2 regions of the Azospirillum lipoferum 4B genome follow, and region 2 is predicted to be linked to the other one. Evidence: predicted binding sites of a transcription regulator. Region 2 holds the regulator's gene; the other holds the start of a gene.
What was found. The regulator HrcA, encoded in region 2, represses chaperone genes, less so after heat shock. The targets are predictions, from matches to a motif close to GTTAGCACTCNCCNNNGGNGAGTGCTAAC.
Positions count from the first base shown of each region.

Region 1 (15,497 bases), 380 kb from region 2:
TGAGCGAATCCTCCATACCGGAGGGCGTGCGCCGGCTGGGGGTGGAGGACGGCCTGCCCGAACTGGGCAATGTCGAGATGGCGATCTTCGGCGAGACGCCGCGCAACCGCCGCCTCGCCGAACCGCTGGTCGGCTTCATCCTGGACAGCCTGTCGACCATGTACCCGGCCCGCCCGCCGCTTGCCCTGGCGGGTTGAACGGCGGGGCGAGCCGGCCGGTCAGAAGCCTTCCAGCACCAGTTTGCCGCGGGCCTTGCCCGATTCGATCAGGGCATGGGCCTTGCGCAGGGTGGCGGCGTCGATGCGGCCCAGCGTTCCCGTCAGCGTGGTGCGCAGGGTGCCGGCATCGACCAGACGTGACACCTCGCTCAGCAGCTCATGCTGGGCGACCATATCGTCAGTCTGGAACAGCGGGCGGGTGAACATCAGCTCCCAATGGAGCGAGACGCTCTTGCGCTTCAGCAGGCGGACGTCGATGGGCTCGGGGTCGTCGATCAGGCCGATGCAGCCCTGCGGCGCCACCAGCTCCACCAGATCCTGGAAATGGCGGTCGGTCGCGGTGGTGGAGAAGATGTATTCGACGCCGGACAGCCCCAGCGCCTTCACCTGCTCCGCCATCGGCCGGCTGTGGTCGATCACGTCATGGGCGCCCAACTCGCGCACCCAGTCGGCGGTCTCCTGACGCGACGCGGTGGCCAGCACGCGGACCTTGGTCAACCGGCGGGCCAGCTGGATGGCGATGGAACCGACACCGCCGGCCCCGCCGACGATCAGCAGCGATTTTCCTTCTCCGCCGTCGCGCGGCAGGCCCAGCCGGTGGAACAGCATCTCCCACGCCGTGATGGCGGTCAGCGGCAGGGCGGCGGCTTCCGCGACGCTCAGGCTGGCCGGGCGGGCGCCGACGATGCACTCGTCGACCAGATGGAATTCCGCATTGGTGCCGGGGCGGTCGATGGCGCCCGCATAGAAGACAGCATCGCCGGGACGGAACAGGGTGACATCCGGCCCGACCGCCTCGACCACACCGGCGGCGTCGAAGCCCAGGATGCGCAGATCACCATCGGCGGGAGCGGCGTTGCGGCGCAGCTTGGTGTCGACGGGATTGACGGAAACCGCCTCCACCCGGACCAGCAGGTCGCGGCCGGTTGGGGTCGGACGGTCGATCTCGACGTCGATCAGCGCGTCGGCGTCGGTGACGGGCAGGCACTTGCGGTAACCGATGGCTTTCATGATGGCCTCGCCTTCTGGGATGGAGAAGAAGTCGAAGCGCAGGATGGCCGCGTCCACAGCATATGTTAAATTCATAGTTCTTGTTTCATCCATCCCGATCCGCGATCGATGCCGCCATCGAGCATGGAAACGCCCCGGCGGCCCGCAAGGCCGGCGCCGCTGACGGACACTCAGCCGGCGGAAGGGGAAACGCGGTCGGCGCGGTTTCGCAGGATCAGGATGGTGTGGTCGTCGTCGCGCACGACACCGTCGCGCAGCAGGACGAGGGCCGCCAGGGTGGGATCGACCTTGTGCAGGTCACGGTGGATGAACAGGGCCGGCAACCGGGCGCAGCCGCTGGTGTAGAGGACCACATGATCGCCCGGCCCCCACAGCAGGTGGACCGATGCCGGAGCCAGCGGATTGAAGCCAACCATCGCCCAGCGGGCACCGAGAGCCAGGATCTCCTGCGGACGCACCATCGCGCCGGCCAGGGTGCCGAGCGCCGTGTAATCGACCGCCTTGCCGTCGAACCGCAGGATCGCCAGGGCGGACCGGCCGATCTGCTTCAGGACCGGATCGTGGGACAGCCCCAACTCGGGCCGAGCCCTCAGATCGCGCCGGATGGCGTTGACCACCACGGGAGCGGGCAGGTCGGGCACCGTCGCGGCGACCACCGTCTCGACCTGCGCGATCACCTCCGGCGTCATTCTGGTGATCGGCCCGGACCGCGCGTCCTCACCGCCACCACCGCCCGCCTGATCCGCCGCCTGATCATCCGGCTCGGTTTCGCCGTCGATCATCAGCGCGATTCCGCAGGGACCGTCCGGTCCGCGGGCAGGAGAGCAGCGGACGAACCAATGGTCGATGAAGGGCTCGCGCCGGACGGCTGCGCCATCCTGCCGTTCGACCATCACCGATCCGGCCTCCGCCATCGCGTCGGCAGACGGAGAATCATCGGCACCGGGGCGCAGCACGCGGACCAGCAGCGCCGACCCGATGCCCGGCGTGGCATGGATGTGGAAACGGTCGGCCAACCGCCGCGCAGCCTCCAGATCGCCGCCGAGCCCCAGGGCAACGTCCGGCGGCAGTTCGGTCGTTGCAGGATCGCGGTCGTACGCCAGGCACTCGACGCCGGCTCCTGACCGCATACGGGCGATCAGCAGCGTCCCATCGGGACGGCCCAGCGCATATCCGGACAGCGCCGCCACAAGGCTGTCCAACCGGGCGGCCTCTTCGGCAGCCAGCACGCCATCGGCCCGCTCCGCCGCGATCCGTCGCGCCGTGGCGATATCGTCGGGCGACGCCACGGAAATGCGACGGTGACCATGGTCGGGGAACATCGGACCGCTCCTGTCGGCGTTCTGGTTGCTCTTCTCCAGAACTTTACAATCCTCTGCCCGCCGATCCCAACGAGAAGGACCGGGTCGGCACCGATTTTCGACGCTTCGGTCCCGGCGACGTCACTCCACCCCGGAAAGCCACTCCCGGATCGGCCGTCAGGACGCGATAGCTTCCATCATCGCCGGCTGGCGGATGGGCAGCGCACGCGGCAGGTCGCGGCTGCGCAGCATCTCCGCCGCTTCCCACAAGCGGCCCAGCCCGACGATGGACCGGCAGCCGGTCTTCTCCATGATGCGGGCGCGGTGGACCTCCACCGTCTTGATGCTGATGCCCAACTCCCAGGCGATGGTCTTGCTCTGCTTGCCTTCTACGATCAGTTCCAGCACCTCCGACTCGCGGCGGCTCAGCAGGGTGAGGCGGCGGACGGCGTCGCGGCTGCGGTCACGCTGCTCGGCATGGGGGGTGCCGGACGCAAGGCAGGCGCGCAGCCGATCCAGGAAGGCCGGGACGGCGAAGGGCCGGGCGATGCAGTCGGACGCCCCGGCCTTCATCGCGGCCACGGCGGCGTCGACGTCGCCCTGTTCGGTGACGACCAGAACCGGCAGGTCATGGCCATGCAGCGAGGCCTCGGCCATGAACTCGATGGCGGTCATGTCCGGCAGGTCGCTGCGCACGACGATGCAGGAGGAGGCGGTGCCCAGCACGGCCAGCGCGTCGGCGCCGGTGCTGTGGACGCGGCAGGCGATGCCGACGGCCCCCAGTGCCCGCGAGAGCGTGCTGCGCGACAGCAGGTCGCCGTCGACGATGTGGATGAGGCAGGCGGTATTGACGGAAACCGGCACAGGCATTTGCAGGGGCATCTTGGGACCTCCACCACAGCGGACCGGCGGACAGCGCCGGCTCCTCATGGCGACCGATCCATCTGCGAACCGCCGCCATGACCTGCATTTTAGCGGTCATCCCTTATTGACCGCCGCTGGCGCGAAGGATAGCGGGTGTGTCTAAAAGGATATCGGGGATAGTATACGCGCGAACATCCACTCAATTCGTCCAATCGGCGCGCTATCCCACCACACACCGCAAAACCAATTGGCGAGCTTCAAGAATATCCTCAACACAATTCAGGCAATCCGAATAGTCGATTGAAGAAAACCGCCTGACCGACGCCGCCCTGCGAGCGATAATAACTCTCAAACAACATCACTTCAACATGGGATGAGGAAAGTTACCCTCCTCTGGAAATAATCCGGAAATCCGTCAGACGCGGCGGCGGGTCGCCAGGACGATGCCGGCGGCGATCAGGGCAATGCCGATCCCGTGATAGAGATGCGGCTGCTCGCCCAGGAACAGAATGGCCAGCAGGCTGCCGAAGACGGGCACCAGGTGGATGGCGAGGCCCGCCGTGTTGGGGCCGAGCAGTTCCACCGCCCGGTTGAAACAGAGATAGGCGGCGATGGACGGGAACAGCACGGTATAGCCGACCGCCAGCAGCGTGATGCCGCTCGCCTGCACCGGATGCCCGCTCAGGCTTTCCCAGATATAGAAGGGCAGCAATTCCACCGCACCGATGGCGAAGGTGACGACGATGAAGCTCAGGCCATGGATCGGCGGCCGGCGGCGCAGCAGCGTGGTGTAGGCGGCATAGATCACCACCGCCGCCAGCATCCAGACATCGCCCGCGTTCAACTCCAGCCCCAGCAGCGTCGCGGGATCGCCGTGGGAGATCAGCGTCATCGCGCCGACCAGCGACACGACGATTCCCACCCCCTGCATCGCCCCGATCCGGTCGCGGAACAGGACGAGGCTCATCAGGACGATCATCACGGGCATCGACGACTGCAGCATCACGCAGTTCAGCGCGGTCGTCGTGTTCAGCGCGATGTATTGGAAGGTGTTGTAGATGCCGATGCCCAGCGTGCCCAGCAGCAGCACACTCTTCCACCGCGCCAGGATCGGCGTGATGTCGTGGCGCAGATGCGGCCAGGCGAAGGGCAGCACGATCAGCATGCCCAGGCACCAGCGCCAGAAGGCCAGCCCGATGGGCGGCACGGCCCCGGCGACCGCACGCCCCAGGACCGCGTTGCCTGCCCAGAACAGCGGCGGCAGCAGCATCAGCAGCCAGGCCTGATCGGCGAGACGGGATCCTTTGACGGGAGCGGTGCGGTCGGCTGGCATCGCGCTGTCCGTCCTCAGCTGCGGCGGCGGGGCGAGGCGAAGACGCTGGATGCGGACAACGCGGCGCTGCGGTCGCCGCCGTCTTCGGCGCGGAAGACGCTGGGGCGCGATTCGCGGCGGGGGGGACGCGGCGCGTCCTCACGACCTTCGCGGCCCTCGCGGGGCGGCTTGGCAGGCTGGCGCAGTTCGGCGTCGAGTTCGGCGATGCGCTTGACCAGCGCTTCACGGATGGCGGGGGCCGCGTGGGCTTTCAGCGTCGCCAGCTGCTCCTTGAGCTGAACCAGCTGGCGCTGCTTCTGCTCGCGGGTGCGCTTGATGGCGACGTTGTCGGAATGCTGGCCCTCGAAGGAGCGCATGGAACAGGCCCTCGTTGAAAAATACGGAAGTCAAAGGCCGGCACCCCGCGTTTGGGGGGCCGGCGAGAGGGGCGGATTATTGGGAGGCGCCCGCGCCAAAGCAAGGCGGACTTCGCCTTGACATTTCAGGATGGCGGGGGGTGGCTGCAACCTGCCCACGTACACCCGGAGTATCCCCGGCCCGAAAAGAAAAAGGACGCCCCCTTGCGGAGGCGCCCCTTTCCGAACCGTGGAACGGTCGGCAGATAGACGGACTGCGGGCCGATCAGAAGCCCATGTCGTCCATGCCGCCCATGCCGCCCGGCATGCCGCCCGGAGCAGCCTTCTTCTCCGGCTTCTCGGCGATCATCGCCTCGGTGGTGATCAGCAGGCCGGCGATCGAGGCCGCATCCTGCAGGGCGGTGCGGACCACCTTCACCGGGTCGATGATGCCGGCGGCGACCAGATCGGTGAACTCACCCTTCTGGGCGTCGTAGCCGAAGTTGGCGTCGTTCTGGTCCAGCAGCTTGCCGACGACGATGGAACCGTCGGTGCCGGCGTTGTAGGCGATCTGACGGACCGGGGCCTGCAGGGCGCGGCGGATGATGTCGATGCCGACGCGCTGCTCGTCGTTGACCGGGACCAGCTTGTCCAGCGCCTTGCCGGCGTACAGCAGGGCCGAACCGCCACCGGCGACCACGCCCTCTTCCACCGCGGCGCGGGTGGCGTGCATGGCGTCGTCAACGCGATCCTTGCGCTCCTTCACCTCGACCTCGGTCGCACCGCCGACGCGGATGACCGCGACGCCGCCGGCCAGCTTGGCCAGACGCTCCTGCAGCTTCTCGCGGTCGTAGTCCGAGGTGGTCTCCTCGGCCTGGGCGCGGATCTGGCCGCAACGGGCTTCGATGTCGGCCTTCTCGCCGGCGCCGTCGACGATCGTGGTGGTCTCCTTGGAGATCACGACCTTCTTGGCGGTGCCCAGCATGTCGAGGGTGACGTTCTCGAGCTTGATGCCGAGGTCTTCGCTGATGACCTGGCCGCCGGTCAGGATGGCCATGTCCTCCAGCATCGCCTTGCGGCGATCACCGAAGCCCGGGGCCTTCACGGCGGCGATCTTCAGGCCGCCGCGCAGCTTGTTGACGACCAGGGTGGCCAGGGCCTCGCCCTCGATGTCCTCGGCGATGATCAGCAGCGGACGCGACGACTGAACGACGGCCTCGAGGACCGGCAGCAGGGGCTGGAGGCCCGACAGCTTCTTCTCGTGCAGCAGGATGAACGGGTTTTCGAGGTCCGCGATCATCTTGTCGGCGTTGGTGATGAAGTACGGCGACAGGTAGCCGCGGTCGAACTGCATGCCCTCGACGACGTCCAGCTCGGTGTCCAGGCTCTTGGCCTCTTCCACCGTGATGACGCCTTCGTTGCCGACGCGCTCCATCGCCTGGGCGATCATCTTGCCGATTTCGGCTTCGCCGTTGGCGGAGATGGTGCCGACCTGGGCGATCTCGTCGTTGGTCGTGACCTTCTTGGCGCGAGCCTGGATGTCGGCGACGACGGCGGCGACGGCGATGTCGATGCCGCGCTTCAGGTCCATCGGGTTCAGGCCGGCGGCGACCTTGGTCACGCCTTCGCGGACGATGGCCTGGGCCAGGACGGTGGCGGTGGTGGTGCCGTCACCGGCCAGATCGTTGGTCTTCGAGGCGACCTCGCGGACCATCTGGGCGCCCATGTTCTCGAACTTGTCCGAAAGTTCGATTTCCTTGGCGACCGACACACCGTCCTTGGTGATGCGCGGAGCGCCGAAGGACTTCTCGATCACGACGTTGCGGCCCTTCGGACCCAGCGTGACCTTCACGGCGTCGGCGAGGATGTCAACGCCACGCAGCAGCTTCTCGCGCGCGGTGGGGCCGAACTTGACGTCTTTGGCAGCCATGTCTCAATTCCTTGTTACTAGTAAATTTCGAAGGATACGGGCGGAGGACTTAGGCCTCGATGACGCCCATGATGTCCGATTCCTTCATGATCAGGTAATCGACGCCTTCGATCTTCACTTCCGTGCCCGACCACTTGCCGAACAGGATACGGTCGCCGGCCTTGACGTCCAGCGCCACGACCTTGCCGGCCTCGTCACGGGCGCCGGGGCCGACGGCGATGATCTCGCCTTCCTGCGGCTTTTCCTTGGCCGTGTCGGGGATGATGATCCCACCCTTGGTCTTGGTGTCGGACTCCAGACGCTTGACGACGACGCGGTCGTGCAGCGGGCGGAACTTCATGGAATGCCTCCTTGGATCAAGGCTTGGTTCTGACTGACGTGAATTGGCGCGGGCGGCGGCTGTTAGCACTCCCACCCGGCGAGTGCCAGACAGCTAATCGAAGCAGTTTGGGGATTCAAGAGGCTCGTTTCGGAATTTGCCGCGAATGCCGGCAGCACTCACGGGTCAATGCTGCTAACACATTGATTAGAAATCAATTTCCGTGTTGCGGCTGAACTCGCGGCCGGGCAAGATTTCTTCAAAGGGTAACGCAAGCACCCGACCTTCCCGGTGCCGGCGCAGCGCCGCCGGGTTCGCATCGGAGGAACCGGACACCGCACAGCCCCGACCGATCAGCCGACCGCATGGGAGACCGCGCATGGCCAATCTCATCCTTCAGCTCCGCGATTTCCGCCTGACCACGGCCGAGATCCTCTATCACATGCCGGACCATCCCGGCCTTCTGCAGAGCTACCTGTGGCAGGATCTGGATCGGGCGCCGGAATATCCCGTGCTGCGCCGCTTTCTCGATTTCTGGCAGCGCAATCTCGACGGCAAGCTGCATTCGGTCCGGCTGGCGAGCCAGACCCTGATCACTCCCGGCGAGTTGCGCCATGCCGCCGCGGATTTCCATATTCACTGACGCCCTTCCGGCTTCCTGCATCACCACAGACGTTACGCCCTCGGCGCCCCTGTGATTGCCGTCACAGCGCCCGCCCTCCCGGATAGCTAAAATTTTAGCGAATTCCGGCGGTGGAGATTGCGGAGGGCGCGATGATGGCGGAGCGCAGGACAAAGTCCTGGAACGAAGGCTGGAGTGATCGTGATGCAGGCGGCGGCCTGTCCGGCGAGGTGGCCGACGAGGCGGCAGACGGCACCGACCCCCATCCGGCCGTCGGACAGCCGACTTGCAGGCCTTCGAGTTGGCAGGATCGCGAGGGCAGGCTGGTGGAGGCGCTGCTGGAATGCACGACCATCGCCGGACTGTTCGCGCTCCTGTTCGCCCTGTTCGTGTTGTTCGGCGCAGCGCATACCCTGGCCCCCTGAATCTCACACCTCCTGAATCTCACACCTCGCAACCTGGCTGATTGCGACAGTTTGAAATCTATCCTTCCCGGCTCGCGGGTGTATCGCCTAGGATCGCCCCCATTAAGGGCGGATTAAGTCCGCCTGACTCGCGAAGCGGGAGTTTCCAGTCATGACCACCAAGCCGGTCTGCCAAGCCGCGGTCGACCTCGTGAAGCATTTCGAAGGTCTGTATCTCGAAGCCTATCTCTGCCCGGCGGGCGTTCCCACCATCGGCTACGGCCACACGGCCGGCGTGAAGATGGGCCAGACCATCACCGCCGATCAGGCCGACAGCTTCCTCGCCTCCGACCTGACGGAGGCCGCCGGCCATGTGGACGCGCTGGTGACGGTGCCGCTCAACGACGACCAGCGCGGCGCCCTGTCCTCCTTCGTCTTCAACCTGGGGGCCGGCAGCCTGCAAAGCTCGACCCTGCTGAAGCTGCTGAACGCCCGCGACTATGACGAGGCCGCAGGCCAGTTCGGCCGCTGGGTCTATGCCACGGTGAACGGCAAGAAGACCCAATTGCCGGGCCTCGTCGCCCGCCGGGCGGCCGAGACGGCGCTGTTCCAGGGCCAGACCGCCCAGGCCCAGGGCGGCATCGGCACGGCCTGAGCGGACACCGCCCGCCCCAAACAGGACAAGTGGCGTTTGACGGAGCAGGATGTTCGCACCACATTGGCGAACATCCCACCGCCGTGCTCCGGATTACCGCCGTGACCGCCATTGCCTCCGACAGCCTCGCCTCCTCCGCCCGCCCCAATCCGAATCGGCCGATTGCCGTCTGGCTTCTGGTCTGCGCCGCCATGGTGCTGGCCATGGCCGTGATCGGCGCCATCACCCGGCTGACCGAATCCGGCCTGTCGATGGTGGAATGGAAACCGTTGATCGGCATCCTGCCGCCCTTGTCGGAGGCGGAGTGGAACCGGGTCTTCGACCTCTACAAGCAGACGCCAGAGTTCCGCATCTACAACAGCCACATGGATCTGGCGGGGTTCCAGTCGATCTTCTGGTGGGAGTGGTTCCACCGGCTGTGGGGCCAGTTGATCGGCTTCGTCTTCCTCATCCCCTTCCTGCGCTTCTGGATGCAGGGCCGCATCTCGCCCGAACTGTGGCCGAAACTGATGGGCCTGTTCCTACTGGGCGGGCTGCAGGGCGGCATCGGCTGGTTCATGGTGAAGAGCGGGCTGGTCGATGCGCCGAACGTCAGCCATTACCGGCTGGCCCTGCATCTCGGCACCGCGATCCTGATCTACGCCTTGCTTCTGCGCACTGCGCTGGGGCTGCTCGACCCGCTGCCGCTGGCGGGGTGGCGTCCGGAGGCTGCCGGCCTGCGCCGCCTTGCCGGCTGGGCGCTTGGGCTGGTCGCCGTCACCATCGTCTGGGGCGCCTTCGTTGCCGGGTCGGACGCCGGCCTCGCCTACAACACCTTCCCGCTGATGGCCGGCCACTGGATTCCGCCGGAGGTGAACACCCTGACCCCCTGGTGGGTCAATCCGTTCGAGAACACCGCGGCGATCCAGCTCATCCACCGCACACTGGCGATCCTGACCGGCGTCGTGGTCCTGGTGCTGTCCGCCCGCGTCTTGAACGCCCGCCTGCCCGGCCGCGCCGGCCGCGCAGCATTGGCGTCGGCCGCCATGATCCTGCTGCAGATCGCGCTGGGCATCGTCACGCTGCTGACCGTGGTGTGGCTCCCGGTCGCCGCCGCCCATCAGGCGGGCGCCATCCTGGTGGTGTCGATGCTGGTGTGGCTGCAGTTCGAACTGCGGCCGGTGCGGGGGGAGTAACGCGCGCTGTAGTCTTGCCGGACTGCGGGTATGTCCGGCAAGATTTACACGGATTACACGGATTTAGACACGGATTACACGGATTTTTTTATGGCTTGCCAGAGCAGATGCCCTTCGGCAAGCCGTGGCTCCCCGGAAGAACATCCGTGAAATCCGTGGAAGAATTGCCGAGCACGCCCGCACCCGGCAAAAGCGCGAAGGTCACGCCCCTTCGGCCAGATCGTACATCGCATCGATGTCCGCGATCAGGACCTTGTTGCCTTCCTGCAACGAGATCACGCCCGCAGTCTTCAACTGGGTGAAGGTGCGGCTGACCGTCTCGGTGGTCAGGCCCAGATAGTCGGCGATGTCGGCGCGGCTCATCGGCACGAAGACCGGGTTTTCCTTGTGGCCGCGGCGGGCGGCCCGCTGCGACAGCATCAGCAGGAAGGAGCAGATCTTCTCCTTCGCCGTCTTGCGGCCCAGCAGGAGCATCTGGTCCTGCGCGGCGGCCAGCTCGTTCGACGCCATGGAGAACAGGCGCCGCTGCATCTTGGGGAATTCCTCCAGCAGCGCGTCGATCTTCTTGCGCGGGAAGCGGCAGAGCGAGGCGCTGGTGACGGTCTCCGCGGTATAGGCATAGCTGTCGTTGACGGCCAGCCCCAGGAAGTCGCCGGTCACCAGGAAGCCGGTGATCTGGCGGCGCCCGTCCGGCAGCAGCTTGTACAGCTTCACCGTACCGGAGGTGACGTTGTAGAGCGCGTCGGCCGCGTCGCCTTCGGCGAACAGGGTGTGGCCGGCATCCATGCGCACATTCTGCAGAATATCGGCAAGGCGGCGCAGCTCCTCCGGTTCCAGCGCGGCGCAAACCGTCAGGCTGCGCACGGGACAGGCCCCGCAGGGATTCATTTCCGTCGCAGCGCTCTTTTCCCGAGCGCGAACACTATCAAAAGGTGGCATGGACGAACCCAGCCTTTCATTCCGCATGGGCTCATATTGGTGGCAATCGTCGAGAATCGCAACCTCGCACGCATACAACCTTTCCTTTGCCCATACGGGCTTTGGCACTATTGCCTCCGGACGGCCTCCGGGGCGGCCGGATCGGTCCCCGGCCGGGAGGCCGCCGGCAGGTCGTCGTCGAACAGGACGCGGTGCGCCGCGCCGTCGAGATCGTCAAACTGGCCGGACTTCAGCGCCCACAGAAAGGCCGTCAGCCCCAGACCGCCCAGGCTGAGCGCGATCGCGATCAGATAGAGAAGCTCGTCCATCACCCGAATCCTTACCCGGCAGATCCCGCCCAGCCATATCCTGGACGGGAATATCCTTGACGACGGCACCGCGGGCCAGCCGCAGCGCGTTGAGAATGACGATCAGCGACGACGACGACATGGCGAGCGCCGCCAGCAGCGGCGTCAGCATTCCGCCCATCGCGAGCGGCACGGCGCAGAGGTTATACACCAGCGCGATGCCGAAATTCTGCCGGACCAGACGGCCGGACCGGCGGGCGACCTCCACCGTCTCGACGATCGGGCGCAGCAGGCGGCCCTGGAACACCACGTCCGCCGCGGTCTGGCTGACATCCACCGCGGTGGATGGCGACATCGACACCGCCGCCGCAGCCAGCGCCGGGGCATCGTTCAGCCCATCGCCCACCATCAGGACGGTGCGTCCCTGGGCTGCCAGCTCGGCCAGCACGGTGGTCTTGTCGGCAGGCGTCTGCTCGGCCCGCCAGTCGGCGATGCCCAGCCGTTCCGCCACCGCCGCCACCGCCCCCTTGCGGTCGCCCGACAGCAGCCGCACCTCCAGCCCGCGCGCCTTCAGCGCCGCCACCACGGCGGCGGCGTCCGGCCGTGGAGCGTCGAGGAACAGGATCCGCCGCGGCTCCTCGCCCGGACGGGCAAGCCACAGCTCCGGACCGGCGGCGTCCTCCGCCTCCAGCGGCGCGCCGGTGAAGCGGCGGCTGCCCAGCCGCACCTCCCCATCCGGGGTCTGCAGCGACAGGCCGGCACCGGCGATCTCGCGCACGCCTGCGGCCACCGGCACCTGCGGCGCGGCGGCGGCGAGCGCGCGGGCCAGCGGATGGCGGCTGGCCGCGGCCAGCGAGGCCGCCAGCGCCAGATCATCCGCCGGCACTCCGTCCAGCTGGGGCACCGGGCGCCCTTCGGTCAGGGTGCCGGTCTTGTCGAACACCACCGTGTCGATGGCGGCGAGTCGTTCCAGCGCGGTCGGGCTCTTCAACAGGGTGCCCTGGCGCATCAGCCGGCCGCTGGCGATCACCTGCACCACCGGCACCGCCAACGCCAGCGCGCAGGGGCAGGTGATGATCAGCACGGCGATGGCGTTCATCAGCGCGTCCTGCCACATCGCCCCGCCCAGCAGCATCCAGGCACCGAAGGTGCTCAAGGCTGCCAGATGCACCACCGGGGCATAGAGCCGCGACACCCGGTCGGCGATGGCGACATATTTGGCGCGGCCCTGTTCGGCCACCTCCATCAGCCGGACGATCTCGGCCAGCAGCGTGCCCTCCCCCACTGCGGTGACGGTCAGGCGCAGCGGCGCGGTCAGGTTCAGCGTTCCGGCGAAGACCTGGTCGCCCGGCCTTGCGGTGCCCGGCACCGTCTCGCCGGTGATCAGGCCGGTGTCGAGGTCGGAGATGCCGTCGGACACCCGCCCGTCCACCGGAATGCGCTCGCCCGCCGCGACCAGGATGGTGGTACCGCTGGTGACCTGTTCCGGCGGCACGACGGTGCTGGTGCCGTCCTCGCGCAGGATGGTGACGGCGTTGGCGCGCAGGCCCAGCAGCTGTTCCGCCGCCGAGCGTGCCCGGCCGCGCGCCCGCTGGTCGAGATAGCGGCCGATCAGCAGGAAGAACAGCAGCATCACCGCGCCGTCGAAATAGGCGTGCTCGCCGCTGTGGATCGTCTCGAACAGGCTCATGCCGGTGGCCAGCAGGACACCGATGGTGATCGGCACGTCCATGTTGGTGCGCCCATGGCGCAGGGCCGACAGCGCCGAGCGCGCGAAGGGACGCAGCGCATAGGCGATGGCCGGCATGCAGATCAGCGCCGAAATCCAGTGCATCAGGTCGCGGGTGGCGGTGCCCATGCCCTGGCTGTGGCCGGCCCAGACCGACACCGACAGCAGCATGACGTTGCCCATGGCGAAGCCCGCCACGGCCATGGCGCGCAGAAGCTCCTTCTCGCCCTTGGCCTGGACGCCGCCCAACCGGTCCGGATCGAAGGGCACGGCGCGATAGCCCAGCTGCGCGACGGTGCCGACCACCGCGTTGGCGTCGGTGGCCTTGGGGTTCCAGCGCACCGTCAGCCGGCGCGTCGTCATGTTCATGCGGGCATGGCCGACGCCCGGCTGGCGGCTGAGCGCCGATTCGATCAGCCAGACGCAGGCCGCGCACTGCATGCCGTCGACCATCAGGTGCAGGCTACGGCTGCCGTCGGACTCCTCGCGCGCATGCGGTTCGTAATCCACCGTCGGGGTGTCGTCGGGGCGCAGCGGGCGCGCGGTGGGATCGACGCTGCGGCGCTCGTAATAGCGTTCCAGCCCCAATCCGCGGACGAGATCGTAGGCGGCGGCGCAGCCGGTGCAGCAGAAGGGGCCGGCCCCGTCGGTGGCGGTCGTGTCGGAGTTGCCGTTGGTGGCGGCTTGCTCGCCCAGTTCCTGTCCGCAATGGAGGCAGACGCTCATCTCACATCACCCCGATGATCCCGGCCCGACGATCGTTGCCGATCGGCCCCTTCCAAGGTCACTGCACCCAGACGCGCTTCTGGTCCTGATAGTCGCCGGTGGCGTGGGTGATGACGAAACGCATGTCCCACTGGCCTTCCAGGTCCAGCTCCACCGGGGCGCCGTACCGGCCCTCGCCCAGATAGGGCAGGGTCAGCGTCCTGTCGTGGCCGACGGTGGTCGGACGGATCATCGACACGGTGACGACGGCATCCTTCAGGACACGGCCCTCCTTGTCGCGGGCGGTGATGGCGACCAGGGCCTTGCGCGGCTCGGTGCTGGTGAATTCCGCCTGCACCTGCCAGCCGCGTTCGGCCTGGGCGCGGGCGCCGGCGAGATCTTTGTTGTAGTTGATGCCCTTGATGAAGTGGTTCTCGGTCTGCACCCCGGTCCAGCTCGACACGGCGAAATGGACCATGATCGCATTCACCGCCAGAACGATCATGAAGAGCCCGACGAAGATCCAGGGGATGTACCATCCCTTCTGGCGCGGCTGCTTCACACGCTTCGGAGCGGCGGAACGGTTTCCGGTGGTCGTGCTGATGGTCATGGTCGCTGGCTGCCCTTCGACTGGTCGGCGGCTTCTGATCGGCAAATCCTGCTGGCCGGTCGGGGCACTATGGCGACCGATTGCCGCAGGTACATTGCGCTGGATCAAATGACAGGAAGTTCACGGAACCGCCAGCCGGCAGGCCGTTTCCCATAGGAAAAAGGCGCCGGGGAGCGAACTCCCCGACGCCCTTCCGGTCGGTTCCGAACTTGTCCCCGGATCGGGATCGGCTTACTTGCCGCCGCCCAGGTTGTGGACGTAGACCGCCAGCGACTTGATCGTCGCATCGTCCAGGCGCTTGGACCAGGCCGGCATCATGCCGGCGCGGCCGTTGGTCACCGTGTCCATCAGCGTGGCCTTGTCGCTGCCATAGAGCCAGTTGGCCTGCTTCAGCGGAGGAGCGCCGATGCCGTCGAGACCGGCGGCGACCGAACCCTGACCCGCGTCGCCATGGCAGGCGGCGCAGTTCTCGTCATAGACGGTCTTGCCCTTGGCGACCTTGCCCGCATCGGCGGTCTTGCCGTTCAGCGACAGCACATAGTCCGTCACCTGATCGATCTGGTCGCGGTTGAGGATGCCGTCCTTGCCGAAGGCGGTCATGCCGACGTTCGGCACGCCACGGGTGTCGCCGTCTTCCGAACGGATGCCGTGCTGGATGGTCTTGTAGATGTCGGCCGAGGAGCCGCCCCACAGCCACACGTCGTCGGCCAGCGTCGGGAAGCCCTTGGCACCCTGGCCGCCGGCGCCGTGGCAGGCGGCGCAGTTCTCGTTGAAGTAGGACCGGCCGCCGGCCATGGCGAAGCCCAGCAGGTCCTTGTCCTTCTGGATTTCGTCGACCGACTTGGCGGCGATGGCGGTCAGGTACTTGGCCTGGCCGGCCTTCGCCTCCGCCATCCTGGTGTCGAGTTCTTCACGCTGCGAATAGCCGAGGATGCCCTTCGTGTAGGTCTTGCCCAGCGGCCAGGCCGGGTAGAACACGTAGTACACCAGCGACCAGGCGATGCAGACGTAGAAGAGGTACAGCCACCACTTGGGCAGCGGGTTGTTCAGTTCGCGCAGT
Region 1 covers NC_016622.1:2,529,993-2,545,489, forward strand. The annotation lists gene AZOLI_RS11685 (LysR substrate-binding domain-containing protein) at 1-197, shown strand, start outside; gene AZOLI_RS11690 (zinc-binding alcohol dehydrogenase family protein) at 219-1,229, opposite strand; gene AZOLI_RS11695 (hypothetical protein) at 1,400-2,551, opposite strand; gene AZOLI_RS11700 (response regulator transcription factor) at 2,708-3,412, opposite strand; gene AZOLI_RS11705 (DMT family transporter) at 3,810-4,727, opposite strand; gene AZOLI_RS11710 (hypothetical protein) at 4,742-5,083, opposite strand; gene groL (chaperonin GroEL) at 5,349-6,992, opposite strand; gene groES (co-chaperone GroES) at 7,042-7,332, opposite strand; gene AZOLI_RS11725 (usg protein) at 7,691-7,954, shown strand; gene AZOLI_RS11730 (hypothetical protein) at 8,086-8,358, shown strand; gene AZOLI_RS11735 (lysozyme) at 8,510-8,992, shown strand; gene AZOLI_RS11740 (COX15/CtaA family protein) at 9,094-10,167, shown strand; gene AZOLI_RS11745 (Crp/Fnr family transcriptional regulator) at 10,369-11,055, opposite strand; gene ccoS (cbb3-type cytochrome oxidase assembly protein CcoS) at 11,214-11,414, opposite strand; gene AZOLI_RS11750 (heavy metal translocating P-type ATPase metal-binding domain-containing protein) at 11,320-13,848, opposite strand; gene AZOLI_RS11755 (FixH family protein) at 13,907-14,437, opposite strand; gene ccoP (cytochrome-c oxidase, cbb3-type subunit III) at 14,669-15,497, opposite strand, start outside.
Region 1: a site for HrcA is predicted at 7,394-7,422, ahead of groES (co-chaperone GroES). Genes of this name have one in related genera too.

Region 2 (15,497 bases):
GGCCGCGGCGCCTATATCGGCAAGGTCGCCAAGGACCAGCTGGGCGACGTGTTCCGCCACGACATCCGTGCCTCGGGCGTCGCCTTCGACAGCGCGCCGCTGGTGGCCGGGGCGCCGACCGCGCGCTGCCTGATCCTGGTCACGCCCGACGCCCAGCGCTCGATGAACACCTATCTCGGCGCCTGCGTGGAGCTGGGTCCGGAGGACATCGACGAGGCGCTGATCGCCGGCTCGCAGGTGACCTATCTGGAAGGCTATCTCTGGGATCCGCCCCGTGCCAAGGAGGCCTTCCGCAAGGCGGCGGAGATCGCCCATGCCGCCGGCCGAAAGGTGTCGCTGTCGCTGTCCGACAGTTTCTGCGTCCACCGTCACCATGCCGAGTTCGTCGATCTGGTGGAACGCCACGTCGACATCCTGTTCGCCAACGAGCACGAGATCGGCGCCCTCTATGGCACCGACCGCTTCGAGGACGCGCTGGCCGCGGTGAAGCGGCTGGGCAAGACCGCGGCGCTGACCCGCAGCGAGAAGGGCGCCGTCATCGTCTCCGGCGGCGAGGTGGTCGAAGTCGCGGCGGAGCCGGTCGAGCGTGTGGTCGACACCACCGGCGCCGGCGACCTCTATGCCTCCGGCTTCCTGTTCGGCTACACCCGCGGCCTGTCGCCTGCGGTCTGCGGCCGTCTGGGCGCAATCGCCGCGGCGGAGATCATCAGCCATGTCGGCGCCCGGCCGGAGGTGAACCTGCGAGACCTCGTCGCTTCGAAGGGCGTCCTGTAAGCGCGAATTGCGCGTCAATTCGCAACCACGTTGCCGGCCGCGTTGCATTCTGCGACTGCGGCCGGTTCCGTTTTCCGGCTAATTGAGCTGGTCGTCCACCACCGGGCGTTCCGGCACGGTGATCCTGGCGCACAGCAGCGCCATCGCCGTCCCGCTGTCCGGAGCGGCCACCGCCCAGCGTTCCGGCCGGTCCTGCCGCGGGACGGTGAGCAGCCACAGCCGGTCCTTGTCGCCGAACCGCTCGTTCAGCAGCGTGTATTCCCTGGGGCCGTGGCGGCGAAGATCGTTCAGCCTGCTCTGCAGTTCCGCCGCCTGCGTGGCGCGCACGGCGATGGCCTCTTCCGTCTGGCGCAGTTCGGCCTCATGGCGGCGCATGTCGCGTCGCAGCGCCTCGGTGGTCTGGGTCAGCTCCGTCCGGCCCTGGCGCAGCTGCGCCTTGCGGCGCTGGACGGCGGCGATCCGGTGGCCGATCCGGATGATCGACACGGTGATCCAGCTGAGGCAGGCCAGCAGGATCACCATCTCCAGGACAAGCAGCAGCGGCGCATCCGATGTCATTCCCGCCTCTCCAGTCCGGTGCGGCCCTCGCGTAACCTTTCGTCCATCCGTTCCTCCGGCACGCTCCTTGCTGCGAGCTTCTCTATCGGCGCTTCAGCAATGGACGTGCCAAGGGCAAGCATGAAGGCACAGGAATGGTGCGGTGATGGAGGCGGTGCGGACGATCCTCGACTCGGTGGTCCCGCTGGTGGCGGCGCTGGCGGTGCTGTGCCACCTGTGCTGGGTCGGGTTCCGCCGCGGCTGGGAACGGGCGGCCGGGCTGGAGCGGATGCGACGCACGGTTATGCCGTTGAAGGAGCGCCAGCGCGTGGAGGCCGAGGCACTGGCCGACCTGGCCTGCCGGCTGGAAGAGGCGAAGGGCCGCCTGTCCGCTGCCGAACAGCGGGTCAACCATCTCCAGCGCCAGATCGACGCGCTGGACAAGGAGCCGCCGGTCTTCCTGCACATCCTCGGCACCCCCGCCGGCAACCGGCGCGCATTCCGGGCGGAGGTGCAGTACGACACCACCGTCGCCGCCACCGCCCGCGCCGCCGGGAAGCCGGTGAACCCGGTCTGGCGCTATGGCAACCGGATCATGGTGCATGCTTTGGACATGCAGTCCGCCCGGCGGGAGGCGGAGCATGTCTTCCCCCACAAGGCCGGCTATCAGGTCTTCTTCCATGCGGCGGTGTCCTGACGCCTTCCCTGCGTCCTGGCTCCAAAGGCCGGTGCTGCGGACTTCCGCCGCCGCGCCGGCTCGGGTAAGCTGCCGCTCCCGCCGCCCGTCCCGAACATCTCCGACAGACACGCCCATCCATGCAAGTCTACCTGCCGATTGCCGAGATGTCGGTCAACGCGCTACTGGTGCTCGGCATGGGCTGGCTCGTGGGTTTCCTGTCGGGCATGTTCGGGGTGGGCGGCGGCTTCCTGATGACGCCGCTGCTGATCTTCATCGGCGTTCCCCCCGCCATCGCCGTCGGCACCCAGGCCAACCAGCTGGTGGCCGCCAGCGTGTCGGGCGTGCTCGCCCACTGGCGGCGCGGCAATGTCGATGTGAAGCTGGGCGTCGTGATGCTGGGCGGCGGCGTGGTCGGCACCGCGGTGGGGGTGTGGATCTTCGGCATCCTGCAGCGGCTGGGCCAGATCGACATCGCGATCACCCTGTCCTACGTCTTCTTCCTGGGCACCATCGGCGGGATGATGCTGGTGGAAAGCAGCCGCGCCATCCTGCGCCGCCGCGCCCCCACGGCCAGGCGCGGCAAGCTGCACCGCCACATCTGGCTGCACGGCCTGCCGTTCAAGATGCGGTTCCAGCGGTCGAAGCTCTACATCTCCGCCCTGCTGCCGGCGGGGATCGGGGCGGTCGGCGGCATGCTGGTGGCGATCATGGGCATCGGCGGCGGCTTCCTGCTGGTGCCGGCGATGATCTATCTGCTGAACATGCCCGCCGGTCTCGTCGCCGGAACCTCGCTGTTCCAGATCATCTTCACCACCGCGGCGGCGACGCTGCTGCAGGCCGCCACCAACCAGACGGTGGACGCCATGCTGGCGCTTCTTCTGCTGATCGGCGGCGTGGTCGGCGCGCAGTTCGGCACCAAGGCCGGCAGCCGCCTTCGCGGCGAGACCGCCCGGCTGGCGCTGGCGACGATCGTGGTGGCGGTGGCGCTGAAGCTGGCCTTCGACCTGTTCTCGCGCCCCGACGACCTGTTCACCCTGACCATGGGGGTACGGTGATGGGGACCAAGCTCCGTCCAACCAAACGCCTGCTCGTGCAGGGCGTGGCGGCGCTGGCCGGGCTGCTGCTGGGCGGCACGGTTGCGGCGACGGTGTGGGCTCAGCAGCTGGTCGCCGACCTGTCCAGCCACCTGATCGCCATCACCACCGGCTTCACCGGCACGGAGGTCGTGCTGTTCGGCACCACCGACGGGGCGGGCGACGTCGCCATCGTCGTCACCGGCCCGCGGGCGCCCGCCACCGTCCGCCGGAAGGAGCGGGTGGCCGGCATGTGGATGAACACCGACAGCCTGCGCTTCGATCAGGTGCCCAGCTTCTACACGGTGGCGGTCAGCCGCCCGCTCGACCAGCTGGTCGGCCGCCCGGTGCTGGAGCGCCACCAGCTGGGCCTGCCGCAGCTGCAGCTGCCGGCCGACGCCACCCTGCCGCCGGAGGAGCTTGCCGCCTACCGCAGCGCGCTGATCCGCAACAAGCAGCGCCAGGGGCTGTACGCCATCTCCATGGGGCAGGTCGCCTTCCTGGGCGAACGGCTGTTCCGCACCAACATCTATTTTCCGGCCAATGTCCCGACCGGGCTGTACAATGTCGAAGCCCTGCTGATTCGTGACGGCGACGTGGTCAGCGCCCAGACCACGCCGCTGGTGGTGTCCAAGATCGGGTTCAGCGCCGAAGTGTCGGACTTCGCCCGCAACCGCCCGGTCATCTACGGGGTGGCCGCCGTCATCGGCGCCATCGCGGCCGGCTGGGCGGCCGGCGCAGCATTCCGCCGGGTCTAAGCCGAGAGGGGTATCCAGATGACCGACGCGACGCAGACTCCCACGCCCGAAAACCCCCAATCCCAGCCGGAGGCGCAGGCGGCCAAGCCTTTGCGCATCTTCCTGGTGGTCGTCGACGACAGCCCCGAGCTGAAGGTGGCGCTGCGCTATGCCTGCCTGCGCGCCCGCAAGTCGGGCGGCAAGGTCGCCCTGCTGACCGTGCTGGAAAAGGGCGAGATGCAACACTGGCTGGCGGTGGAGAACCTGATCCGTGAGGAACAGCGCGCCGAGGCGGAACAGAAGCTGCAGAAGCTGGCGCGCGAGGTCAACCGGCTGACCGGCACCCTGCCTGCGCTCTATGTCCGCGAAGGCAACCGGCTGGAGGAGGTGCTGGCCCTGATCGCGGAGGAGCCCAGCATCTCCATCCTCGTCCTGGCCGCCGGCACCGACCCGGAAGGCCCCGGACCGCTGATCTCCTACTACACCGGCCGCGGGCTCGGGCGCCTGCGCATCCCGCTGACCATCGTGCCCGGCGGCCTCAGCAACGAGGCGCTCGACGCGATCACATAAGCATGCGCACTCAGGCGGGGACATCCAGGTAAGGATAGCGGCGCATGCCGGATGCCGAATACCCACACATCCCGGGTCCTTGATCCGCCCTGCGTTTCGGCCCAGATTTCCTCCAATCGTGCCGCGGCCCAATCCCGGGCGCGCCGGCGGTTCCATTCCGCCGCGATGGAGGACCAGACCATGTTCATTCAGACCGAGCAGACGCCCAACCCGGCGACTCTCAAGTTCCTGCCGGGGCGTGACGTGCTCGGACGCGGCACCGCCGACTTCACCAGCCGCGAGGATGCCGCCCGTTCACCGCTCGCCCAGCGCCTGTTCGAGATCGAGGGGATCGTCGGCGTGTTCCTGGGTGCCGACTTCATCACCATCACCAAGACCGACGCGCGCGACTGGTTCCTGCTGAAGCCGTCGATCCTCGGCGTCATCATGGAGCATTTCACCGCCGACCGCCCGGTCCTGCTGGATGACGGCGGCGACGGCCATGCCGCGGCGTCGAATGCCGACGACGAGGAGATCGTCGAGCAGATCAAGGAACTGCTGGACACCCGCGTTCGCCCGTCGGTCGCCCAGGACGGCGGCGACATCACCTTCCAGGGCTTCGAGAAGGGCGTGGTCTATCTGGCGATGAAGGGGGCCTGCTCCGGCTGCCCCAGCTCCACCGCCACGCTGAAGCACGGCATCGAGAACATGCTGCGCCACTACATCCCCGAAGTGGTCGAAGTCCGCGCCGTTCAGTAAGGCAATCGGGTGAAGCCCCTCTCCCTTGATGGGAGAGGGGTTGGGGTGAGGGTGGCACCGGCAGAATTGCCGGGCGGAAGTTTGCCTCCGCCGCTTTTGCTGGCCAAGCCGCACCCCTCACCCCAACCCCTCTCCCGCAAGGGGAGAGGGGCTTCTTCTTGTCCAGTGAACTTTAGGCAACCAGCCGTTGATGCCGGTCTGCCCTTGATGCGGCGGGCCGGCATTCCCATGCTGGCACCATGATCGTCTCCGCCAGCTACAAGACCGACATTCCCGCCTTCTACGGGCGCTGGTTCCTGAACCGCCTGGACGCCGGTTACTGCCGGATGGTCAATCCCTATGGCGGCCAGACCTACCGCATCGACCTGACCCGGCCGGCGGTCGACGGCTTCATCTTCTGGACCAAGAATCTGGGACCGTTCCTCGGCGCGCTCGACAGCGTGGCGGAGCGCGGCTTCCCCTTCGTCGTGCAGTACAGCATCACCGGCCTGCCGACGGCGCTGGAGCGTTCGGTTCCCGCCTGGGAGACGGCAGTCGGCCATATGGCGCTTGTGCGCGAGCGCTGGGGGGCGCGGGCTGCGGTCTGGCGCTACGACCCCATCGTGCTGACCGAGGCCACGCCGCCGGACCGGCACCGCGAAACCTTCGCCGCCATCGCCCGCTCGCTGCGCGGGGTGACCGACGAGGTGGTGGTGTCCTTCCTGCAGCCCTACCGCAAGACCGCCCGCAACCTCGCCGCTGCCGGCATCGGCTGGCGCGACCCGGAGGCGGAGGAGAAACGCGCGCTGCTGACGGATTTGGCCGGCATCGCGGCGGGGGAGGGGATGGCGCTGACGCTTTGCACCCAGCCGGAACTGGCGGACACGCCCGGCACGGCGCCGGCCCGCTGCGTCGATGCGGTGCGGTTGTCGGACGTGGCCGGCTATGCCGTGCCCGCGCGGGAGAAGGGCAACCGCCCCGGCTGCCTGTGCGCCGAAAGCCGCGACATCGGCGATTATGACAGCTGTCCGCACGGTTGCGTCTACTGCTATGCCGTTGCCGACCGTGGAACGGCGCAGCGGCGGTTCGCCGCGCATGACCCGGAGGGGGAGTTTCTGGTGGCGCGGCGGATGCCCCCTCCCTAACCCTCCCCCGCTTCGCGGGAGAGGGGACTGCCGCCGCACTTTTGCAAAGTTTCTGCCCCCTCCACCGCGAAGCGGGGGAGGGATGGGGAGGGGGCAATGTGCTCGAGGACTTACGGACAAACCTTCCGCACCGTCTCCACCAGCTTTTCCGGATTGAAGGGCTTCACCAGCCAGCCGGTGGCGCCGGCTTCGCGGCCGGCGGTCTTCTTGGCGGGGTCGGCTTCGGTGGTCAGCAGCAGCACCGGGGTGGCGCGATTGAGGGCCGAGGCACGGATGGCGCGGGTCAGGGCCAGCCCGTCAAGGCCCGGCATGTTCAGGTCGGTGATGATGCAGTCGAACTTGCGCTGGCTGATCAGCGCCAGTCCGGCAGTGCCGTCCGATGCCTCCGCCACCTCATAGCCGGCGCCTTTCAGCGTGAAGCCGACCATGTCGCGGATGGTCTTGGAATCGTCGACGGTCAGGACGCTCTTGGGCATGGAATGCGGCTCCGGTTGCTCGGCCGAATGGATCGTCCGGAAGGCCTAGGCAATTTCCCGTCGACCGTCAACCGCTGCTGTCCCCTATTCCGAACAACGCCGAATCCCCGGCCCGGCGGCATCGCCGCTGAACCGGAGATTTGGCAAAGACACTATGATTACGCCTTCGTATCGACGTGCTGCCCGCCGGCGTCACCGCCCTTGGCGACGCCGACCATCGCCTCGCGCAGCAGGCGGCCATGGATGGTGTAGCCGGGCTGCAGCACCTGGACGACGGTGCCGGCGGCCTTGCCGGTGTTCTCGATCTCGAACATCACCTGATGGAAGTTCGGGTCGAAAGGCTCGCCGGCCGGGTCCAGCTTCTTGATGCCGGCGCGGTCGAAGGCGGCGAACAGCTGGCGCTCGGTCGCCTCGACGCCGACGGCGAGGCCCTTCAGCATCTCGTCCTGCTCGCGGCCCTCGGCCGGGACGGCGTCCAGCGCGCGGCGCAGGTTGTCGGCGACCGACACCAGTTCCTTGGCGAAGCTGGACACGGCGAACTTGCTGGCGTCCTCGCGGTCGCGCTGGGCACGGCGGCGGGTGTTCTCCGTCTCCGCCATGGCGCGCAGAAGCTGATCCTTCAGGCTGGCGACCTCCGCCTCCAGCTTGGCGACGCGGTCCTCGGGCGAACCGGCATCGGCACCATTGGTGCCACCGTTTGCGGCGGCCGTGTTGGCGGTCTCGGCGGTGGCCTCGGTCGGCTCCACGGTGGCGTCGGCGGGCTTGTTCTGCTCTTCGCTCATGGTTTTCTCAATTCTTGCTTGGTCAGTATGGCGGGGAGTGAGGCGAGGTGAAAGCGGTCAGCCGATCAGCCGGCTGACCACCTTGGCGGTGTAATCCACCAGCGGAATGATGCGGGCGTAGTTGATGCGGGTCGGGCCGATGACGCCGATGGCGCCGATCACCTGCTCGCGGCTGTTCTGGAAGGGGGAGATGATCATCGAACAGCCGGAGTGGTTGAACAGCACGTTCTCCGCCCCGATGAAGATCTGCACGCCGTCGCCGCGGCCGGTGGCGTCCAGCATGCGCAGCATGGTCTCCTTGGTCTCCAGCGCCTCGAACAGGGCGCGCACGCGCTCCAGGTCCGACAGGGCGGTGACGTCCTCCAGCAGGCGGGACTGGCCGCGGACGATCAGCTGGCCGGCATTCGACCCGCCGCTGCCGGCCCAGGTGGCCAGCCCTGCGGAAACCACCTTGCGCGACAGCTCGTCCAGCTGGGTCTTCTGCTGTTCGATCTCCTGCAGCACCTCCTGCCGGGCTTCGTCCAACGTGCGGCCGGCGAGCTTGGCGCTGAGGAAGTTCGACACCGTCTGCAGGGTGGAGGTCGGGACCCCCATCGGCACCTCGATCACCCGGTTCTCGACCAGACCGTCCTCGTTGACCAGGACGACCAGGGCGCGGCCGGGGCCGAGCGACACGAATTCGATGTGCTTCAACGGCCGGTCGGTCTTGGGCGCCACCACCAGCCCGGCGCAGTGCGACAGGCCGGACAGCATGGTCGACGCCTCGCCCAGCACGTCGGCGAAGGCCCGGCCGGAGGCGGCGCATTTCGCTTCGATCGAGGCACGCTCGTCCTCGGTCAGCGACCCGATCTCCAGCAGGCCGTCGACGAACATGCGCAGGCCGGCGTCGGTCGGGATGCGGCCGGCGGAGGTGTGCGGGGCGTAGAGCAGCCCCTGCTCCTCCAGGTCGGCCATCACGTTGCGGATGGTCGCGGGCGACAAGGCCATGCCAAGCCGCCGCGAGATGGTGCGCGAGCCGACCGGCTCGCCGGACGCCACATAGGCGTCGACGATCAGTCGGAAGACTTCGCGTGATCGCTGGTTCAGCTCGTTGATCATGGACGTCTGGCGGTCTTTATCTGGGCCGTCGTTTCGCATTCGGTCGACGTGGATCGGAAATCCCGCCGACCGGTCCGAATTTAGGCAGGTCCAACCGCCGAATCAACGTGCGGGGCGAAGAAGCCCCGCTCACCTGCGACCGTAGGCCGCCGTCACTGTTCCGTCAGGAAGGCATGGTACTGGGCGCTGATGGCGCCGACCGCCGCCTCGTACAGCTGGCGGCCGTGCTCGGGGCGGGCAAGGCCGGGGGCGGAGCCGATACGGCCGTCCGGGTAGCGGCGGCGGAAGTCGCGGGCGTCGTGGAACCCGCCGGCCGGCGCCTGTTCCGGCTCCAGCGCCACGGTCTTGATCGAGTCGGGATAGGCGTATTGGGTGACCGACACCTCGCTGGGGGTGGCGTGCGAGCCTTCCTTGCCCTGGTACAGCTCGCGCGATAGCCGGCCGACCTCGCCATTCTCCCACCAGTTCACCAGGGCGCAGCGCAGGTCCGGCGCGTCGCGGCCGCGCAGCGCCCGGTTCTCCGCATGGATCTCGTAGAAGGCGGCGCGGACGGTGGCGATGTTGCCGCCATGGCCGTTGACGAAGAAGAAGCGCTCGAACCCGTGTTCGACCAGCGAGCCGACATAGTCGCGCAGCACCGCGATCAGCGTCGACGGCTTCAGCGTCATCGAGCCGGGGAATTCCATGTGGTGGACGGCCATGCCGACCGGGATCGTCGGGCCTACAAGTGCGCCGGTGGCGTCGCCGACCCCCTTCGCGATGAACTCGGCGCAGATGGCGTCGGTGCCGACCAGCCCGTTCGGCCCGTGCTGCTCGGTCGAGCCGATCGGCATGATGATGCCCTTGGAGGTCTTCAGATAGGCCTCGACCTCGGCCCAGGTGCTCAGGTGAAGCTGCACGGTGGCGGATCCTTTTCGACGATGCGTGCCGGGAATGGGTTTGCCCTCATGTTAGGCGGCCGGCCGGCCGCGACAACCGTTCCCTGCGCCGGGCGGGCATGCCCGGACCACGCCGGCCGGCCGAACTCATCCCGCGCTGGCGCAATGATGTTGCGGTGACTACAATCGCGTGCATTCTGCCCGAACGGGCGTCTCTTCCGGGGTGTGGTGGTGGTAGCGCGCGTCAACACGGTGGCGTTCCAGGGCATCGAGGTGCTGGGGATCGACGTCCAGGTCCAGATGTCCGGCGGCCTCGTCGCCTTCACCGTCGTCGGCCTGCCCGACAAGGCGGTGGGCGAAAGCCGGGAGCGGGTGCGCGCCGCCCTGCACGCGCTGGGGCTGGCACTGCCGGCGAAGCGCATCACCGTCAACCTCGCCCCCGCCGACGTGCTGAAGGAGGGCAGCCATTTCGACCTGCCCATCGCGCTCGGCCTGCTGACGGTGATGGGGGTGCTGCCGGATGCAGAGATCGCCCGCTATGTCGCGCTGGGCGAGCTGGCGCTGGACGGCGCCCTGACCCCGGTGGCCGGCGTTCTGCCCGCCGCCATCGACGCGCTGGCCAACGACCGCGGGCTGATCTGCCCGGCGGCGTCCGGCGGGGAGGCGGCCTGGGCCGGTCCCGATCTTGACGTGCTGGCGCCGGCCAACCTGCTGGCCCTCATCAACCATTTCAAGGGCACCCAGGTGCTGACCCCGCCCAAGCCGCGCATGCAGGAACAGGACGCGCCGCCGCCCGACCTGCGCGACGTGAAGGGCAACGAGACCGCCAAGCGCGCGCTGGAGGTTGCCGCCGCCGGCTCGCACAACCTGCTGATGGTCGGTCCGCCCGGTTCCGGCAAGTCGATGCTGGCCGCCCGCCTGCCCGGCCTGCTGCCGCCGCTCGACCCGGCGGAGGCGCTGGAGGTGTCGATGATCCACAGCGTCGGCGGGCTGCTGGAGGAGGGGCGGCTGCTGCGCCAGCGCCCCTACCGCGCGCCGCACCAGTCGGCCAGCCTGCCGGCGCTGGTCGGCGGCGGCACGCGGGCCAAGCCGGGGGAGATTTCGCTGGCGCACCAGGGCGTTCTGTTCCTCGACGAATTGCCGGAGTTCCCGCGTGCGCTGCTGGAGGCGTTGCGTCAACCGCTGGAGACCGGCAAGGCGGTGGTCAGCCGTGCCAACCACCATGTGACCTATCCGGCGCGCGTGCAGCTTGTGGCGGCGATGAACCCCTGCCGCTGCGGCCATCTCGACGATGCCTCGCTCGCCTGCGCCCGCGCGCCGAAATGCGCCGCCGATTATCAGTCGAAGATCAGCGGGCCGCTGTTCGACCGCATCGACCTGCATATCGACGTGCCGGCGGTCAGCCCCGCCGACCTCAGCCTGCCGCCCCCGGCGGAGGGCAGCGCCGACATCGCCGCCCGCGTCGCCGTCGCCCGCGCCATCCAGGCGGAACGCTATGGCGGCTTCGGTCCTTACCCGGCCGGACGGGCGGTGCGCACGAACGCCGAGGCTGACGGGGAGCTGCTGGAGAAGGTCGCCTCCCCCGACGCCCCCGGCCGCGCCCTGCTGACCGAGGCGGCGGAGCGGCTGAAGCTGTCGGCCCGCGGCTATCACCGGGTGATGCGGGTGGGGCGGACGCTGGCCGACCTGGACGGGGTGGAGGGGGTGAGGCGCCGCCACATCGCCGAGGCGCTGAGCTACCGGCGGATCGCGCCGGGGCGGTGAGGTCCTGGCACTGATGCCCCCTCCCTAACCCTCCCCCACCTTCGGTGGGAGAGGGAACTGCCGCTTGCTGTCCCTCCACCGCCAAAGGCGGGGGAGGGAGGGACCCGCGAAGCGGGAGGGAGGGGGCATCTGTCGCGCGCCCTTCACGGCCGTTCGAACACCGGCGGCTTGGTCGCTCCCGGACAGACGGTGGCAGGCACCGCCTCCTGCTCGATGAAGGTCACGGCGGCGGCCATGGCGCAATCCTCGCTGGAGGTCACGATGTGGCTGGCGGCGCGGAAGACCAGATGGCGGCTCTTGGGCAGGGTGGCGGCGGCGCGGTCGCCCCATTCCGGCGGGGTGACCGGATCATAGGCGCCGGACAGCAGCAGGACCGGCACCGGGCTGGCGACCGGCAGCCGTTCGGCCGGTTCCTGGTGGCCGGCGGGCCACAGGCGGCAGACGCGCTGGCCGGGATCGTCGGCGGCGACGAGGCCATAGGGCGCATAGCGGCGGGCGCCGTCGGCGCGCTTCAGCGGATCGGCGCTGTTGACCGACTCGCGGCATTCGGTGGAGAAGGCCAGCCCGTCCGCCACTTCGGGATCGCCCAGCCAGTTGATCGGCGCCCATTCCGCCAGAGCCGCATAGTGGCCGCGGGCGGCGCGGTCGATGATGGTCGGCACGAGGGGGACCGCCTCGCTGATCGCCACTGCTTCCAGCCCGGCGGCAATCGCCACCCCGCCGGTCAGCCGCAGGGCGCGGCGCGTCTCGTGGTCGCCGACGACGATGTCGACCGGGTTGCGGTCCAGCCGCTCCACCAGGTCGAGGAAGCGCTTTTCCAGATCGGGGAAGGCCGACCGGCAGCTGCGGTTGGCGGCGCAATCGTCGAACAGCCGGCGGTAGGTCCGCTGGGCCAGCCAGGCGGCGTCCTCCTGCGCGTTGACGTCGGGCGGATAGACGCTGTCGAAGACGGCGGCGCGCACGCGGCTTCCCTGCCGCCGCAGGATCTCCAGCCCGACACGCGTGCCGTAGGACACCGCGAACAGGTTGACCCGCTGGGCGCCCAGCGCGGTGGCGATGTCCAGCGCATCCTCTGCCGCGACGGGGGTGGAGAACTGGGTGCCGTCCAGTCCGGCCGCTTCCAGCCGGGCGGCGCAGGCGCTCACCGCCGCCCGTTCCGCCGTGGCCCGCTGTTCGCGCGTCTGCGGCCGGGTGCCGCGGGTGGGAGCGACGCCGTCCAGTTCGGGGCAGTCGGTGTCCGGTTCCGCCCGGCCGACGCCGCGCGGATCGAACAGAATCAGGTTGCGGGTGCGGCGGAAGGGGGCCGACAGCTCCCACCAAACCTCCATCCGCTCTTCCGTCGCCTCGCTGCTGCCGAAGGGGGAAGCGCCGGGGCCGCCCTCCAGGAACAGCACGGGGTCGGGGGCGGGCTGGCGCGCGGTGCTGAGCAGGACGGCGACCGGCAGGCGCAGGCTGCGGCTGTTGGGGCGGTCGCGCCGTTCCGGAACGGCCACCGTTCCGCACAAGGCCGCCTCGCCGTCCGGCACGGTGAACCAGCAGGGACCTGGGGTGAAGCGCGCCTCCGCCGCCGCCGGCCCGCTCCACAGCGCCGCCATCGTCGCGACGGCCATCGCCAGAACCGCCCGCAGCGTCAGGGCGGAGCGCACCGCTGTCGGCCATACGGGGTGGAGGGCGGTCAACACGAATGGACGATCCGGAACCGATGGATAGGGAGCCGATGGACGGAGTACCGCCGAAGGCGATTGCAGACGGCATTTGTTTGACCGACCAGCCCCCCGCTTGTCCAGCGGCGCCCGCCGCCATCGCGCCCGCCGGTGAAACCGCGCGCGGGCGGTGCCGATTTGCCACAGGCTTGCGGCAATGGTCACGCCGCTCCCGGACGAACGGGCCGGTTGGCCGACGGACAGGTTGACGGAACACATCCGACTACGGAACTATTTCGCCTTCAGAGGCCGCCGGTGTTCGGGGCCTCCCAGGCAAAGGAGCAGTTCATGCCGACCTTGTGGACGGCGATGCGCAGCCGCTGGCTCGATTCCGGAGCATCTTCCGGACCGGGCCGACTGTGCGATCACCTGCGGCGCGACATCGGATTGACGGACGGCGGGGAGCCCCCGTCCGGCGGCCGGCCTCCGCCTTTTCACATCCGCGATCGGAACCTATCGGACGCGCGGACATTTTTGACCTTGCAACCGTATCGCTGAGCGGCGATACCGGATCCGCCGGTCTCTCACGCCGGCATCACTCAACCTCTGGAGAGCATCGATGAAAGCCATCGTAACCACCGCCTGGACTCGCCGATCGGGCGATCCGGCCGCCACCGCCGCCAATTGGGCCGCCAATCATGCCCAGCCGGCCCGACTTCTTCCCGCAGCCTTCGAACGTGAATTCCGGATATCGAGAGGATCCCATGTGTGTCTTTCTGGGTTTTTGCGGTCACCGTCTCTTCGTTGAACACGCCCGCTGGGCATCGCCGGCCGGGTCCTTCGACCTGCGGCGTGAAAACGGGGAAGTCATCCTATGGCTTGGACGCCTGAACATCATCTACACACCGGCCCGTTGGGGACCACCCTCCCGCGCTGCATAGCGCGCGGCGCCGCGGAGACCTGCTGAATGCCGGCCCGCGTTCGTCATGACGAGGTCCTTACCGTCGTCCAGGTGCTTGAGGCGTTCCGCAAGCTCGACCCCGACCTGCCCATCCAGTATGCGCTGAGTTTCATGACCATCGCGCAGAGCGAAGGCATCTCCATCGGCGAACTGGCGGAACGCCTGGGCATCGCCCAATCCTCCGCGTCGCGCAACGTCGCGGCGCTCAGCCGCTGGCACAGCTTCGGCAAGGCCGGCCTCGATCTGGTGCAGGCGCAGGAAGACCCGCGCGAGCGCCGCCGCAAGATCGTCACCCTGACCGACAAGGGCCGAGAGTTCCTGGACGCGCTGCGCGCCATCGTGAACCCGCCCGACCAGCGCCGCCCCGCCAGAACGGCCTGATTACCGCCTTCAGGCGATCCCGTTCAGCGCCGTGCGCAGCATCCCCACCAGCGTGCGCACCGCCAGTTCCTGCCGCTCCAGGCTCAGGCCGCCGAAGCGGCGCAGCGTTGCCGCGCGTTCAGGCAGCGGCGGCATGTGGAAGAAGCCATAGGGGATATCCAGGCCGGCGCTCTCAATGACGTGGCGCGCCCGGTAGAACAGATGGTTGCCGAGGAAGCCGCCGGAGAAATCGCCGAAGGTCACCGGCAGCCCGGCCATCGACAATTCCCGCATCACCCGCGGCACTGGCAGGGTGCTGCCATAGGCGGTCGGCCCGTCGTGCACGATGTCGGCGTGTTCGCGCACCGTGCCGGCGGCGTCCGGCAGCGGGCTTTCGTCGCGGTTCCAGGCCAGACGTTCCAGCCGGATGTAATCGCTCGTTTCCAGATAGGCGAAGCCGAGCGCCGCCAGCGGCCGGTGTTCGGCCAGCAGCTCGGCGAAGGCTTCGCCGCAGGCGTCATAGAGAGGGGGCAGGGTGGCGGTGACGACCCCAGGTTCCCCCGCCAGCCGCTCCATCAGCAGGCCGGTCGGATCGGCGGCCCAGGGATGGTCTGAATCCGGGGCCGGCTCGCCGTCCGGGGATGTCCCGAACGGCGCGAAGCCGGTGAGCAGGATGGGGGCCGTCACAGGCAGGACATCCTTACGGTCGCATCCTTACGGCCGCAGCAGGCCGATGATGTCCTTCACGTCGTTCAGGTTCTTCTCCGCGATGGCGGCGGCGCGCTCGCCGCCCTTCTTCAGCAGCCGGTCGATCTCCGCCTTGTCGGCCAGCAGTTCCTTCATGCGGGTGGTGATCGGCGCCAGCTTGTCCACCGACAGGTCGACCAGCGACTTCTTGAAGTCGGAGAACTGGGATCCTGCGAACTGCGCCAGAACCTGTTCGCGCGACTGGCTGGCCAGCGCGCCATAGATGGTGACGAGGTTGTCGGCCTCGGGACGGGCTTCAAGCTCGGTCACGGTTTCCGGCAGCGGCTCCGGATCGGTCTTGGCCTTGCGGATCTTCTGCGCGATGGTGTCGGCGTCGTCGGTCATGTTGATGCGCGAATATTCGGACTCGTCCGACTTCGACATCTTCTTCTTGCCGTCGCGCAGGCTCATCACCCGCGTCGCCTCGCCCAGGATCTGCGGCTCGGGCAGCGGGAAGAACTCGGTCTCATAACGGCGGTTGAAGGCGCCGGCGATGTCGCGCGCCAGTTCCAGATGCTGCTTCTGGTCCTCGCCCACCGGCACATGGGTGGCCTTG
Region 2 covers NC_016622.1:2,912,957-2,928,453, forward strand. The annotation lists gene AZOLI_RS13580 (adenosine kinase) at 1-774, shown strand, start outside; gene AZOLI_RS13585 (hypothetical protein) at 853-1,332, opposite strand; gene AZOLI_RS13590 (hypothetical protein) at 1,478-2,008, shown strand; gene AZOLI_RS13595 (sulfite exporter TauE/SafE family protein) at 2,128-3,045, shown strand; gene AZOLI_RS13600 (TIGR02186 family protein) at 3,045-3,821, shown strand; gene AZOLI_RS13605 (universal stress protein) at 3,840-4,370, shown strand; gene AZOLI_RS13610 (NifU family protein) at 4,551-5,108, shown strand; gene AZOLI_RS13615 (DUF1848 domain-containing protein) at 5,348-6,232, shown strand; gene AZOLI_RS13620 (response regulator) at 6,343-6,708, opposite strand; gene grpE (nucleotide exchange factor GrpE) at 6,867-7,490, opposite strand; gene hrcA (heat-inducible transcriptional repressor HrcA) at 7,548-8,588, opposite strand; gene AZOLI_RS13635 (creatininase family protein) at 8,741-9,487, opposite strand; gene AZOLI_RS13640 (YifB family Mg chelatase-like AAA ATPase) at 9,698-11,230, shown strand; gene AZOLI_RS13645 (alpha/beta fold hydrolase) at 11,374-12,912, opposite strand; gene AZOLI_RS13650 (MarR family winged helix-turn-helix transcriptional regulator) at 13,841-14,215, shown strand; gene AZOLI_RS13655 (pyrrolidone-carboxylate peptidase) at 14,225-14,881, opposite strand; gene trpS (tryptophan--tRNA ligase) at 14,909-15,497, opposite strand, start outside.